2 regions of the Arthrobacter sp. yr096 genome follow, and region 1 is predicted to be linked to the other one. Evidence: riboswitches for the same ligand, from Rfam matches in the RefSeq annotation. Region 1 holds a riboswitch; the other holds the start of a gene.
The links. Region 1 has a riboswitch for thiamine pyrophosphate ahead of BMY91_RS13725 (ECF transporter S component). Riboswitches for the same ligand answer to the same signal wherever they lie in the genome.
Positions count from the first base shown of each region.

Region 2: another riboswitch for thiamine pyrophosphate. It lies ahead of thiO (glycine oxidase ThiO); the one in region 1 lies ahead of BMY91_RS13725 (ECF transporter S component).

Region 1 covers NZ_FNYI01000005.1:89,436-96,723, forward strand. Annotated here, with positions in the region: gene BMY91_RS13720 (NUDIX hydrolase) at 8-697, opposite strand; TPP riboswitch at 1,318-1,454, shown strand; gene BMY91_RS13725 (ECF transporter S component) at 1,532-2,152, shown strand; gene BMY91_RS13730 (ABC transporter ATP-binding protein) at 2,152-3,738, shown strand; gene BMY91_RS13735 (energy-coupling factor transporter transmembrane component T family protein) at 3,735-4,529, shown strand; gene BMY91_RS13740 (GNAT family N-acetyltransferase) at 4,620-5,219, opposite strand; gene BMY91_RS13745 (penicillin acylase family protein) at 5,257-7,288, opposite strand, start outside.
Region 2 covers NZ_FNYI01000001.1:669,652-676,939, forward strand. Annotated here, with positions in the region: gene BMY91_RS03200 (DEAD/DEAH box helicase) at 1-1,006, opposite strand, end outside; gene BMY91_RS03205 (RNB domain-containing ribonuclease) at 1,284-2,756, opposite strand; gene BMY91_RS03210 (ferritin-like fold-containing protein) at 2,879-3,547, shown strand; gene thiE (thiamine phosphate synthase) at 3,570-4,238, opposite strand; TPP riboswitch at 4,266-4,384, shown strand; gene thiO (glycine oxidase ThiO) at 4,377-5,642, shown strand; gene thiS (sulfur carrier protein ThiS) at 5,639-5,875, shown strand; gene BMY91_RS03230 (thiazole synthase) at 5,879-6,676, shown strand; gene BMY91_RS03235 (4a-hydroxytetrahydrobiopterin dehydratase) at 6,724-7,059, shown strand; gene BMY91_RS03240 (cytochrome c-type biogenesis protein) at 7,118-7,288, opposite strand, start outside.

The DNA of each region.
Region 1 (7,288 bases):
GGCATTGTCAGCGGCGGCTTTCCCGTTCCTTAAGAAAAGCGGCCAGGGAACCCACCGGCGCCAGGACGGGAACCACCGTGTGCGGGGCGGACCAGACAGCTTCCACTGAGGTGAACCCAGCGATTTCCTTCAGCAGGAAGTACGTGGGCGGCATCAGTTTCAGCGTTCCGGCGGCCTCGGCAGCGAGAATTCCGTCCACCGGCATCCACAATGATTTCCAGGCTTCAGTGGTCTGGTGCTGGGGTTCAGCCCTTGGGGCTGGCTTGGCGACGTAGAAGTAGGTGTCGAAGCGCTTGGGCATGTCCGTGGGGGTGATCCAGTTGGCCCATGGACGGAGGTTGTCGGCGTCAATGCTCAGCCCGGCCTCCTCATTGACTTCGCGGATTGCTGCCGCCAACACGGTTCCGGCGCTCGTTGCAGCAACGTTCGCGTCCGCCCCGATGGAGCTCTGGTGCCAGTCGGCGACGTGGCGTTGGAGCAGTTCCGTGGGGTAGTCCCAGCCGGACTTGTCAGCAGCATCCACCCGGCCTCCCGGGAACACCACCATTCCAGCGGCGAAGTCCATGGTGCTCACCCTGTGCTGGACAAAGGCCTCGAGGCCCCCGGGAGCGTCGCGAAGCAGGATTACGCTGGCGGCAAGGCGCGGCTCCGCCACAGGGGTGTGGTTGGGAAACTCCTGCTTGGGTAGGTCCGTCATGAGAAATGTGCCCCTTTGCCGCGTGGATTCTGCTGGATCATTCTCTCAGGTCCGGTTGTGGGGCCTGGTCTGCGTGGTTGGGGGTGGGTTTGGGGTGCGGTGTGGGCCCTGCAAGGTGCCCACGATGGGTTGTGGGGCCTTGTGTGCGTGGGTGGGGGTGGGTTTGGGGCGCAGTGTGGGCCCCGCACGGTGTGCTGTTGGGTTGTGGGGCCTTGTGTGCGTGGGTGGGGGTGGGTTTGGGGTGCAGTGTGGGCCCTGCACGGTGTGCTGTTGGGTTGTGGGGTCTGGTGTGCGTGGTTGGGGGTGGGTTTGGGGTGCGGTGTGGGCCCTGCAAAGTGCGCCAATGGGGTTGTGGGGTCTGGTGTGCGTGGTTGGGGGTGGGTTTAGGGCGCAGAGTGGCCCTGCAACGCGTGCCGATGGGGTTGTGGGGTCTGGTGTGCGTGGTTGGGGGTGGGTTTGGGGCGCAATGTGGGCCCCGCAAGGCGCCCTGCAAGGCGCCCGGCAAGGCGCCCGGCAACGTGCCCCCAACGCCCCCGGCAAGCACCGGAAAGCGATTGTGACTGGACAGCAGCGCCCGCCACGCCCGCAGGTGTAAACTGAACCCGCCCATCAGGGCAGATTGATAACGACAGGGGAGCGCCGCCGTCGGACCTTGCAGCGATGCAGGAGACGCGAGGGCGCTGAGAGTGCGGACAGCCGCAGACCCTCGAACCTGATCCGGTTAGTACCGGCGCAAGGGAGTCGAGCTTCTCAGAGTGTCCGGATCCGGGCGGCGCAGGCCGGCTGGGATATCCGGGTAGCACTTTCCCCTCCTGTACCTCAGGAGGCAGAAAAATGACCACGGTAAACGTGAAGAAGACCAGTTATAACTGGCGCGTAGTAGACATCGTGGTGGCGGCATTGATCGCCATCGCCGGCGGCGTTATTTTCTGGGCCTGGTCCCAGGGTGCCGCGCTGGTATCCATTCCCATGAACGCGACGTATCCGCCGCTCACCGGCCTGATTGCCGGTGGCTGGATGATTCCGGCGGTCCTGGGCATGCTTATTATCCGTAAGCCCGGCGCAGCCTTGTTCTGCGAGGCTGTTGCTGCCACCGGCGAGCTCATCATGGGTTCGCAGTACGGCACTACGGTGCTCATCTCCGGCATCCTCCAGGGCCTCGGTGCAGAGCTCATCTTCGCCGCGTTCCGCTACAAGAAGTTCAACCTGCCCACGGCACTCCTTGCCGGTGCGGGCGCGGGCCTCTTCTGCGGCCTTAACGATTCCTTCCTGCCGTGGGGCTGGAACATCGCCTACGAGGCAATCGACAAGCTGGCCTACATCACCTTCACCACCATCTCCGGCGCGATCATCGCAGGCGCATTGTCCTGGGTCGCCACCCGTGGTCTGGCGAAGACAGGCGTCCTGAGCTCCTTCGCGTCGCGCAAGGCCGCTTCGGAGCCAGTCTTCAGCTGATGCCGTCCACCACGAGCGGCACGGTGAGGCCCGCCGCCATCTCAGCCGAGGGCTGGGGTTGGCGGCATGCCGGCCGGGTCCAGCCTGCCATTCAGGGCCTCGACCTCCGGATCGAACCCGGCGAACGGGTGTTGTTGCTGGGTCCTTCGGGTGCCGGCAAGTCGACGCTCCTGCATGCCTTGGCGGGCGTGCTGGGAGACGAGGAAGACGACTCCGACGAGACAGGCTCCCTGCTGATCGACGGCGCTACTCCCCGCGAGCAGCGTGGCCGCGCCGGCCTGATGCAGCAGGACCCCGAAACCCAGGTGGTCCTCTCACGTGTGGGTGACGACGTCGCCTTCGGCGCCGAGAACCTGGCCGTGCCGCGGGACGAGATCTGGGCCCGCGTCCATGAAGCGCTCGACGACGTTGGGTTGCGTACGGCGGCTGGCGGAGGTTTGGCGCTGGATCACCCGACGGCGGCACTCTCCGGCGGCCAGAAGCAGCGCCTTGCCCTTGCCGGCATCCTGGCGATGCGGCCGGGGCTGATCCTCCTGGACGAGCCCACAGCCAACCTCGATCCTGCAGGCGTGCTGGAAGTCCGCGATGCCGTGAACCGGTGCCTGGACAAGACGGGCGCCACGCTGGTGGTGGTTGAGCACCGGGTGTCCGTGTGGAAGGACGTAGTGGACAGGATTGTGGTCCTGCAGCCGGGCTCGGCAGGCGCAGGATCAGGATCGGGCACAGGCTCAGGCACTGGTGTCCTCTTGGACGGCCCGCCGGACAAAGTGCTGTCCGAGGCCCGCAGCATGTTGATGGCAGCCGGTGTTTGGGTTCCCGGATACGTCCCTGCAACACGCAGGCGCAGCAACGAAACCCCTGCGGCGCAACTCCTCCTGGCGGCCCAGGACCTGTCGGTTTCGCGGGAGAAGCCGCGCAGGAAGGGCTTCAAGACCATCCCGCCGATTCCTGTTCAAACGGGTATCAGTGCACAGGTCAGGGCAGGCCAGGCGCTGACCATTACGGGTCCGAATGGTGCTGGGAAGTCCACGTTCGCGCTCACGTTGGCTGGCCTTCTGGCGCCGGTGGACGGAAAGGTGAGCGCCGCCGTCGAGCTTTCAGAAGGTGCGGGCATTGACCCGTTCAGATGGAAAGCAGATCAGCTGATTTCCCGGATCGGAACCGTTTTCCAGGAGCCGGAGCACCAGTTCGTCACGGGCAAGGTCCTGGACGAGCTCATGTTTGGTCCGAAGCATCTTGGCCACGGCGGAGAACGCGTGGACGAGCTCCTGGAGCGGCTGCGGCTCACCCACCTTGTGGATGCCAACCCTTACACCCTGTCCGGTGGTGAGAAACGTCGGTTGTCTGTAGCCACGGTGCTCGCCGCGCATCCCAAAATCCTTGTCCTTGACGAACCAACGTTCGGCCAGGATGCCAACACCTGGGCAGAGTTGGCCTCGTTCTTGTCAGAGCTCCTGGACGCCGGAACGGCCGTGGTCTCTGTGACCCACGACCAGGAATTCAGCGCTGTGCTTGGCGGGACTGAGCTGCGGTTGGATCCAGCAGCCCGGGCCCAGCCGGACCGCCAGGAAGCAGGTGCCGTGTGAGGAACCAACTGAACCTCGGCGGAAACCATGCCCTGCTGACCAAAGCCAACCCCTTGGCGAAGTTTGTGGCCGTCTTCCTCATATCGCTGGTGCTGGCCCTGTCCATCGATTGGGTCTCCGCATCCACCGCGATTGTTGCCGAGCTGGCCCTGTTCCCGCTGGCCGGTCTCACCCTTCGGCTGCTGTGGCAGCGTGCGTGGCCGCTGATCATCGCGGCGGCGATCGGCGGCTGGAGCACGGCGATCGTGGCGGCGGACAGCGGCGCTGTGCTGCTCGACGTCGGCCTCTGGTCCATCAGCGAAGGCTCCCTTGAGCTGGGGCTGGGTTTCATGCTGCGCGGCTTGGCGATCGCCCTCCCGGCGATCCTCCTGATGACCTGCACTGATCCCACCGATTTGGCTGATGCCCTGGCGCAGAAGGCCAAGCTGCCGCACCGGTTTGTCCTGGGTTCCCTGGCCGCCATGCGGTTGGTGGGCCTCATGGCCGAAGAGTGGCAGACCATCGGCATGGCACGCCGTGCCCGGGGGGTGGGATCCCAAGGCAACCCGTTCCAGAGGCTGAAGGCTACGCTCGGCCAGAGTTTCGGGCTTCTGGTTCAGGCTGTTCGGAGGGCATCGCGACTGGCAGTGACCATGGAAGCGCGCGGTTTCGGCGGCGGTCGACGCACGTGGGCGCGCGAATCCACGTACTCGCTGCTGGATGCCTGGGTGGTCCTTGGAGGTTTGCTCATCGCAGCCGGTGCCGTCCTGACGGCCGTGGGCGCCGGGACCTGGAGCTTCGTCTGGCGCTAGCGCTCCTGCGCCAAGAGCTGGGCACCAAGACGTGCCGCCGGTAGCGTTGGGGGCCGCCGGCGGCACTTCGCCTCCGTGCGTGAGGTGGGCTCAGACGGCCCGCTGCTCCTGGATCTCGTCGAATCCTGCCCGCGTCAGGAACCCCAGCTGGGCTTCTTTTTCGGCAAGTTGAATGATGGGTCCCAACTCAAAGCAGGTTGCCTCCAGGCGACGGAGTGCTTTGGCGTTGCGGGAATCCGGTTCCACCACAATCCGGTCCTTGCCCGGCAGGGAGAACATGTATTTGATCAGCGATGTTGCGAGCTTCGGTGTGAAGTGCGGGATGGGCCGGGTGGCTGGAGCCAACAGGAGGTGCATACCGATATCTTCTTCGCGGGCCGGGTATGCCTCGCCCACGGGATCGTGCAGCGGCTCATAGGTCTGGAACAGCGCCAGCGGCTCACCATCGAGCACCACCAAGAACGCGTGGTGGGTCTCCAGTGAGTCAAGGAATTCGTAGATCTCCTGGACGTGCTCGCGGGAATGCTCTGTCATTCCCCAGAACTTGGCGCGAGGCTGGGTGACCCACTCATAGATGAGGCCTATGTCCTCGCTGGGGATCAGCGGCACTATACGCAAGGCACCCCAGCTTTCGAGTTCTTCCGAGTAGACGGTGGTGCGGACAGAGAAGTCCTGGGTGGTGGTAGTCATGGTTTCCTTCGGGGACTGGTACTGCGAACGGGATGTACTACGGGGTGTCTTTGATCAGAACGGACCAATCCGTGACCACAGAGGCAAGCTGCCCCGCGGTCCAGAGCGGCAGTTGGTCGGAGAAATGCTGGTGTCCGGGCCTTCCGGCCGCACCGAAGGGGACGATCCAGCGGCTGTTGCGCACGTCCGACAGGTCCCAGACATAGCGCGCCACGGGGCCGCGGAAACTTCGGTCATCCACGCCGGGAAGGCTTTCGGTGCAGAGCACGCATCCGGTATCTCCACTCAGGCCGGCAGTGGGTGCTGCATCGGCCAGGCTGCCCGGGAGGACGTGAACGGCCAGGAGCTGGTGCCGGTCCGCCCAAGTGGCTCCGTCGAGGAGGGCTTCCTCCAGCGCCACCACCTCCAAGGCCGCTGCGGCTTCCACGGAGACGCTGATGCCAAGTTCCGGGCCGCGCGCCAGCAGCGTCTCCAGTGCAAATCCGATCCGTGAAGCCACGGACAACCAAGGTCCGAACAAGGGGGAGTATCCGGTGGGTTCGGCCAGTGGTGCAAGAGCGGAATGCCGGGCGATCCGTTGGACCAGTGCACCCCGCCATGCGGCGAAGACGGCGGCCTCCCGGCTGGCGGCGTCCATCCGGCCATCCCAGCGCAGCAGTGGGGCGCGCAGCTCTTTGGCTTCCGGGGACAGATCGTCAGCGTCCAGGCCGGCGAGGAGCGAGCGGAACAGCGGCCAAGGACCCAGCAGCGTATCGGTGTGGATGGCCTGCATGTGCTCCAGCGTCAACGCCCCGGTGGGGGTGGATTCCAGCAGCTCCCGGATCCTCAATGCCCGGTGTGCCGGTGCAAACTCCATGGCCACGGGGTCGCCGCCCCCTGCGGCGCGGTCGTTCGCGCTGACGGCAAACTGTTGGACCTCCGTGCGGGGCAAAACGACGTACTGGCCATCCCAGGCATGGCGGGCTGAGAAGGCGGGCGCCGGAAGCCGGCGATTGGCGGGATTCCGCTGTGGAACCAGCCCGGCCACGAAGTGCCGCACAGCCCCGGAATCGTCCGCGGCGACCACACTGTTGACCGGCTCGACCCACGCATCGAACGCGGCCTCCACTGCGGAGACGTTCCGGCTCCGCAGCAGTGCGGGGAGGGCTTCGAATCCCAAGCGGCCCTCAACCCGGGCGGGAAACCGCAGGCTCAAGGCGCCGCCGTCGGGCGTTTCGGAGATGACCGGACCACGCGCGGTTTCAATAATCTCAACGGACACCGGCTCCCCGCCGCGGACGGTGATGGTTTCGGAACTCACGACGACGGTTTCCCAGCCTTCTGCTCCCCGCGCCTCAACGTGGTTGCCGTGGGCGTCGCTGACCCGGCGCAATTCTTCTTCGAAGAGGTCCTGGTAGTCGGCCATGGCGTTGGTGATGGCCCAGGCGGTGTGGCCGGTGTGGGCGAAGTGCGGCAATCCAGGCACACCAGGAAACGCGAACCCGATCGCGTCGAATTCGGGGCACGCCAGCCGCACTTGCTGGTACACGCCGGGGAGTTCCATGAGGCGGTGGGGGTCGCCGGCGATCAGCGGCAGGCCACTAACTGTTTTTGAACCGTGGACCGCCCAGGCGTTGCTGCCGGACCAGACGGGGGCCTCGATGCTGAACAAACCCACGGCGTCATCCCCCAACGTCCGTGCGACGTGAGCCCGGAACATCTTGTTGGGAAAAGTGGAGAACAGGACGTGGTGGACCAGGAAGACGCCCAAGGGAGTCCAGGGATTCCACGGCTCAGGCGCGCTGGCGGACGCGTCGAACTCAGGGCCGCCCCGAAGGCCCTCTGCCAACGCTTGGTTGACCCCGGCCACGTACTGCCCGCACCAGCGTTGAGTGGGGTCGTCGAGGTTTTCGAAGCAGCGGCGCGCGGTGTCATCCAGCCGGGCTTGCCGGGCGAACCTGTCCCAGACCACAGCGTCGGGACCGAGTATTTCAGCGGTGCGGCCCTCTGAACGCCAGCGTTCCAACTCGATCTGCCATGACCGGTCGCTGGCGGCATTGTGGCCCTGCAGGAAGGCCAGTTGATCGGCA
Region 2 (7,288 bases), on a different contig from region 1:
TGCGGAAAGCGCGAAGGGCTTGCTCGCGGGCACCCTGGCCGAGGTCGCCGTGAATGGCAGCAGCCGCGAAGCCGCGGTCAACCAGTTCCTCGGCCACCTTCGCGGCAGTGCGCTTGGTCTTGGTGAAGATGATGGTGCGGCCACGCCCGCGTGCCTGCAGGATGCGGGCCACAACCTCGGTCTTGTCCATGCTGTGTGCACGGTAGATAAGTTGGCGGATATCGCGCTTGGTGAGGCCCTCATCATTCGGGTCAGCTGCCCGGATGTGGGTCGGCTGTGTCATGTAACGGCGTGCCATCGCGATGACGGGGCCGGGCATAGTTGCTGAGAAGAGCAGCGTCTGGCGGACGGCCGGCGTGCCGGCGATCAGGGTCTCAACGTCCGGAAGGAAGCCAAGGTCCAGCATTTCGTCGGCCTCGTCAAGAATCACCATCTTGACGTTCTTGAGGCTCAGGTGCTTTTGCTTGTAGAGATCGATCAACCGGCCCGGGGTGCCCACAACGATTTCGACGCCCTTTTGCAGGGCGTCAATCTGGGGTTCATAGGCACGGCCGCCGTAAATAGTGGCGATGCGGGCGTTGCGCTTGCGTGATGCGGTCTGGAGGTCGTTGGCAACCTGCACGGCAAGTTCACGCGTGGGAACGATCACCAAGGCCTGGGGTGCACCCGGCACGGCAAGCTTTTCGTAGCCGGCGTCATCGCGGCCTGATACGCGCTGCAGGGCAGGGATGCCGAAGCCCAACGTCTTACCGGTACCCGTCTTGGCCTGACCAATGATGTCGTGGCCGCTCAGTGCAACCGGCAAGGTCATTGCCTGGATGGGGAAGGGGTGCGTAATGCCGGCGTCGGCCAAGGACTCGACGATGTCGGCGCGGACGTTGTAGTCAGCAAACGACTTTTCTTCGATCTCGTGGGGCGTCTCATCCGAGATGATCGTTTCCTCGGGTTCGATGGATTCAGTTCCGGTGGAGTCCGTCAGGACTTCATGGGTATGCAATTCACTCACAGGGAGTTTCCTTATTCATTTGGGCATTGGCGCTGCATGCTCAACGGGGGCGGCGGAGCCGTACCGGAGCACGAACGGGCGCGCAAGCAAGTCCAGTGGAAGCCGATCGCGGGCTATCTAAGTACTGGCACTGGTGACCAGTTGGTACATCTCAAGATCGCGTAGGGGCGGGCTTGTTGAGTTCAAAAATTAACTGAATCAACGACCGGGCATCCATTACTACAGGCCCAGTCTATCCTCTGGGAGCCATAAAGCCCGGATCGCCGGATGCATCGCGTCACCGCTGCAGTTCGAACCTGATCTCACGGCTGGCAATATCGGCCTTGACAAGCCGCACCCGGACCTCGGTTCCTGACTCCAACTCGCCGTCGCACCGGGCGGTAACAGCGGGTTCCGCAATCTGGACAACGCCGTAAGGGCCGCTCCCGTTTCCGTTGCCGTTTCCATTCCCATTGGAGGGCTTGGAGCCGGAGATCACCACGGCATCGAATTCCTGGCCCACATGGTTGGCCACGAGGGCTGCTTCCACCGTGTCCAATGCCGCCCGCTCAAGACGTCCAGCCAATTGGTCCGAAGACGCCATGATGTCCGGCAATGAAGGGAGGGCCTCGCGTGCCCAGCGTGGAATTTCCCTGTTGTTGCTGAGTGCCTCGCAGATCACCAGGACGAACCTGTCAATGAGGCGGCGCAACGGCGCTGTGGTGTGGGCGTATGGCGCACCAATGGCCGCTTGGATCACTGTGTCTGGCACTTCGCCGTCAAAGGGGGTATATCCGGCGCCCCTGAACAGTGTCCCGGCCGAGTGCAGGATGGCCAGTTGCTTGGGATCTGAGGCATCCAGCGTCCGCAAGTACTCGCCATAGGTAATTTGACCATCCCAAGGCTTGCCAAGCGCAGTGGTTTGCCTCTTGAAGTGCTGCAGGGAGCGCTGGTCCGGGGCGGGCATGGTGCGAAGGATGCCCACTTTCCCGTCAAGCATCAGCTGGGCAGCCGCCATCCCCGTCATCAGCGAGATTTGTGCATTCCAGTCCTCCACCGGCAGCGAGGGGACGGCCACGATCCTGTAGCCACCGCCGTCGGTTGCCTGGACAATTTCCTGCTCCGGCATGTTGAGGCTTGCGCCGCCGCGCAGCCTTTCCAGCTCAACGCGCTTGAGTCCTACTTCCTTCAGGAGCTGCAGGACGGGCGGGGCTGTTCCATCATCGATGTGCTGCTGGGCGTCTTTGTAGCTCAGCTTGGCTCTGCTGCGCACGGCGGCGCGTGCTACTGACACTGTCTGCACTTTCGCACCCGCGTCCAGGTCGAAATCCCAGACGAAGGCGCTGCAGTCCTGATCGGCCAGCAGGCTCCCGGCGTTCTCGCTGATGACCTCCGGGTGCAGCGGGATACGGCCGTCCGGGGCGTAAAAGGTCTGTCCGCGGTGACGCGTTTCGGCATCCAGCGCCCCACCGGGAGCCACGAACGACGGGACGTCGGCGATGACGTAGAGGACTTTGTACCCTGCACCGGCGCGGTCAATGAACAGCGCCTGATCGAGGTCGGTTGACGTTGCAGGATCAATGGTCACAAAGGGAACGTCCCGCAGGTCGCGCTCCGGGATCTCGTGTGTCGCCACCGCACGGCGTGCCTCCTCCACGGCTTCTGTGGGGTACGCGCCTGGGAGTTCAAGCTCAGTCCTCAGGGCTGCAAGGGCCGCGGCGAGCTGATCAGTCGAGTCGTCGACGTTGGGAGCAATCCGATGATGTGACACGAAAGTCAGGTTAGCCCGAATCGGGCGGATAGTCTCACATTGGGCCAGCCTGGCAGGGACAACGCCCGAAGCGGCCACAGGGGGCCGGAGAAGCGGAGGACATCCGGGGATAGTCTTGACCCATGGGCACTTCCCCGGACGCCTCGCCTCCCGCCGGGCAACTCGCAGCCGAGCTCCTCGGGGCAATGGCCTACGGTGAGTTGTCCGCTTTCGGGCGGCTCTCCTTCGATTCCCGCTTCGCTCCCACACTTCATGACCGGTCGGTGCTCGCAAAAATCGCCGTGGGCGCCTACGGGAACTTTGCCCTGCTCAATGATCGGCTCACGGAAATGGGCATTGATCCCGAGGAAGCCATGCTGCCGTTTCAACGATCGTTTGACCACTTTCATGAGCGGACCAAGCCCGGAGACTGGTACGAGTCCGTGATGAAGGCTTACGTCATCGATACCGTGTCATCGGATTTCTACAGATCAGTTTCGGCTTTTCTGGACTCCGCGACCCAGCAATTCGTTGAGCGGGTGGCCTCTCCCGATCAGGCTACCGAAGTCCTCCGGGTCCTCCTCAGGCGGGCGTTGGCCGATGACCCCAGGCTCGCCTCGCGGCTGGCTATGTGGGGCCGCCGTTTAGTGGGCGAAGCACTCACACAGGCGCAACGGGTTGGCATGGAACATCCCCGCCTGGGACCTACCCTCAAGAGCGGCGGAGATGCCCGGGCCGCCATCAAGAGGTTGACAGGAGAACTCGCCGAAAAGCATGGGCGACGAATGACCGGTCTGGGCTTGACGGTTTGACCAGCTGCAGGCTTGACGTTCGCTAGACCGCGTCCAGGGCTTGCAGCAGCGACTTGGCAGCCGCCGTCGGATCCGTTGCCTCAGTGATCGCGCGGACCACCACCACACGGCTGGCTCCGGCAGCTACCACCTTTTCTACGTTGCTGAGGTCAATGCCACCGATGGCGAACCAGGGAAGCGTAGTTTGGTTGGCGTTCTTGACCGCTTCTGCGGCAAATGTGACCAGGTCCAGTCCGACGGCGTCGCGGCCGGGTTTTGTGGGTGTTGCCCACACAGGACCTACGCAGAAGTAATCCAGTCCGTACTGGCCGGAAGAGGCAGCAATGGCAGCGTCAATCTGCGCAGGAGTGTGTGTTGAGAGCCCGATGCCGGTGCCGCCTGGCAGCAAGGTCCTGGCCGCTTCCAAGGGCAGGTCCATTTGACCGACGTGGAAGACCGGAGCCCCGGAAATACGGGCAACATCGGCCCGATCATTGACCGCCCAGAGCCGTCCGTGGCGCTCGGCGACGCTACGCAGAACCGCCAGCAGTTCCAATTCTTCGGCCGCTTCAATGGTCTTGTCACGGAGTTGGATGATGTCCACGCCGCCCTCGAACGCGGCATCCACAAAGTCTTCAAAATCGCCCTGCCGCTTGCGGGCATCGGTGCACAGGTAGAGGCGGGCTGAGGCGAGTGATTCAGGCTGGGTCATGGGAACCAGAGTAGTTCCTCTAAACTGGGCACGTACTGCGGGAGCCGCGACGTTCGTCATATGACTGTCCGGCTGAGAGGGCTTCAGCGCCGACCGCTTGACCTGATCCGGCTAGTACCGGCGTAGGGAAGGAATCCAATGGCAGGTCCCCGCCATACCAACCTCCAAGCAGATGTGGCCGTCATCGGCGGCGGCGTGATCGGGCTTGGCATAGCGCACGAGGCCCGACGAGTGGGTCGCTCCGTGGCCCTGATTGATCCCGCGCCGGCAAGCGGAGCAAGCTATGCGGCGGCCGGAATGCTGGCCCCGGTAAGTGAACTGCACTATCAGGAGGAAGACCTCCTCGAGCTGATGCTGGAATCCTCCCGTTTGTGGCCCTCGTTTACTGCCGGCCTCCCTCAGGGGTCTGAAGCCACCGGATACCGCACGACGCCGACCCTTGCGGTGGGTGCCGACGCGGCCGACCGCCGTGCGCTCGCAGACCTGAGGTCAGTACAGCTGGCAGCAGGATTGGGTGTGGAGCCCCTGGCCCTGCGCGAGGCGAGGGACCGCGAGCCCCTGCTCAGTCCCCAAATCTCCTGTGCTTTCGATATCCCCGCTGATCACCAAGTGGATCCGCGAAAATTGGCTGAATGCCTGTTGGCCGGCCTGGCACTCCACGCACCTGGCAGCACCACGTGGGTCCCCGGCGCAGAGAACGGGTTTGCCGTGACATCCCAGGCCCGCGGTTTGCTGTGGGAATCGGGAAGAGTCTCCGGCGTAGAACTTGAATCTGGTGCACCAGTGGCGGCAACCGAGACGGTTGTTGCCAACGGCCTCGGCGCAGCCAGCCTGGCTGGCCTGCCTGAAGGGCTCACGCTGCCCTTGCGTCCGGTGTACGGCGACATCCTCCGGCTCCGCGTCCCCGAACACCTCCGGCCCCTCGTCACCGCCACGGTGCGCGGCATGGTGCGTGGCGTCCCCGTCTACATCGTGCCCCGGGCAGACGGCACGGTGGTCATCGGAGCTACCCAGCGGGAGGACGGATTGTCCGCGTCGTCCAACGCAGTCTCAGCGGGAGGCGTTTACCAGCTCCTGCGCGATGCCCAAGTGCTGGTTCCGGCGGTGGCAGAGCTGGAACTGCTGGAGGCCACCGCCCGCGCCAGGCCCGGGACTCCGGACAACGCACCGTTGCTGGGACGCGTCGCCGCAACCAATGGCGACATTAACGGCTTGGTGATTGCTACTGGCTTCTTCCGTCACGGAGTCCTCTTGACACCCATCGCCGCAAGGATCGTGGGCGAACTGATCGGCGGTTCGACGGACCCCCGATGGGCTCCCTTCCGGCCCGGCCGTTTCGCAGGAGACGCGGCCACTCCCGACGACCTCATCCCAGTCCACGCTCCCAACAAGGAATCAGCATGAACATCAAACTCAATGGATCCGACCATTCAGTGCCGGACGACGCATCCGTCAGCACCCTCGTCAGTGCCATCACAGGCCGCATCCTGGACCCCCGCGGGCAGGCGGCCGACGGCGGCAAGTTGGGCGTCGCCGTCGCACGCAACTCCGAAGTAGTGCCGCGCAGCCAATGGTCTGCAACGGCGCTCGCCGACGGAGACGAACTCGAACTCGTTACAGCAGTCCAAGGAGGCTGAACAATGACAGCAGCAAACACTGAGGTCCGCACCGACGCATTGGTGATTGACGGCGTCGAATTCGGTTCCCGCCTGATCATGGGCACCGGAGGTGCGCCGAGTCTGGACGGGCTTGGCGCAGCGTTGCTTGCCTCGGGGACCGAACTCACCACCGTCGCCATGCGGCGCTATTCTCCGGCCGAAACGGGCTCGCTGTTCCAGCTTCTGGTGGACAACGGCATCCGGGTGCTGCCCAACACCGCTGGCTGTTTCACGGCCAAGGACGCGGTGATGACCGCGGAACTGGCCCGCGAAGCACTCGAGACGGATTGGGTGAAACTGGAAGTCATCGCGGACGAGCACACGCTCCTCCCGGATGCTGTGGAACTCGTAGACGCCACTGAGCAACTGGTGAACCGCGGATTCAAGGTCTTCGCCTACACCAACGACGATCCCGTGCTGGCGCTCCGTCTGGAGAACCTTGGCGCTGCCGCCGTCATGCCGCTCGGTTCACCCATTGGAACCGGCCTGGGCATCCTGAACCCGCACAACATTGAACTGATCGTGTCCAGGGCCTCCGTTCCTGTGGTTCTGGACGCCGGAATCGGGACAGCATCCGATGCCGCACTCGCCATGGAGCTTGGCTGCGACGCCGTTCTGTTGGCCACTGCCGTAACCCGTGCACAGAACCCGGTGCAGATGGGCCAAGCCTTCAAACACGCTGTGATCGCCGGTAGGCTGGCCAGGCAGGCAGGCCGGATTCCGCGGCGGGAGCACGCTTTGGCGTCGTCAGCCATGGAAGGCCGTGCAGAGTTCCTCTAGGCGCAGAGTTCCACTAGGCGCAGAGTTCCACTAGACAAGGAGCAGTCATGGCGGGCATCGGAGACCAACTGTCGCAAGCGGACATCGACGCCGCCCTGAAGGACCTCCCGGACTGGAAGTTTCAGGACGGCCTGGTGACCGTATATAAAAGTCCGACGGCGGCCGGCGCGCTGGAGTTCATCGCCGCCGTTGGCCGGATCGCCGAAGAACAAAACCACCATCCGGATCTGGAGTGGCGTTACAACAGGGTCTTTCTCCGTTATGTTTCCCACGACGCCGGACAAGCCATAACGCGGCGTGATGTCGACGCTGCAGTTTCCGTGAGCGTGGCCGCAGCCAGACTCGGTGCCGCCGCTGAACCGGGGCGCTATCCGGCGGCGTGAATGCCCTTAAAAGGCGATGACCACCACCCTGGGGGTGGTGGTCAACGCCTTTACTCTTTTAGAGCCTCAAAGCCTTGGTCAGCTCCGCAGTATCGTGCTTGGTGCGTGTCCGGCCCAGAAAGACTACAACGCCTGCGGCGGTGGCGGTCCCCAGTACGATCGGCAGGATCCAGGGGATCCAGGTCGCACCGGGCTGGTAGCCCAACCCGGCGCTGATGAAAGCGATCCA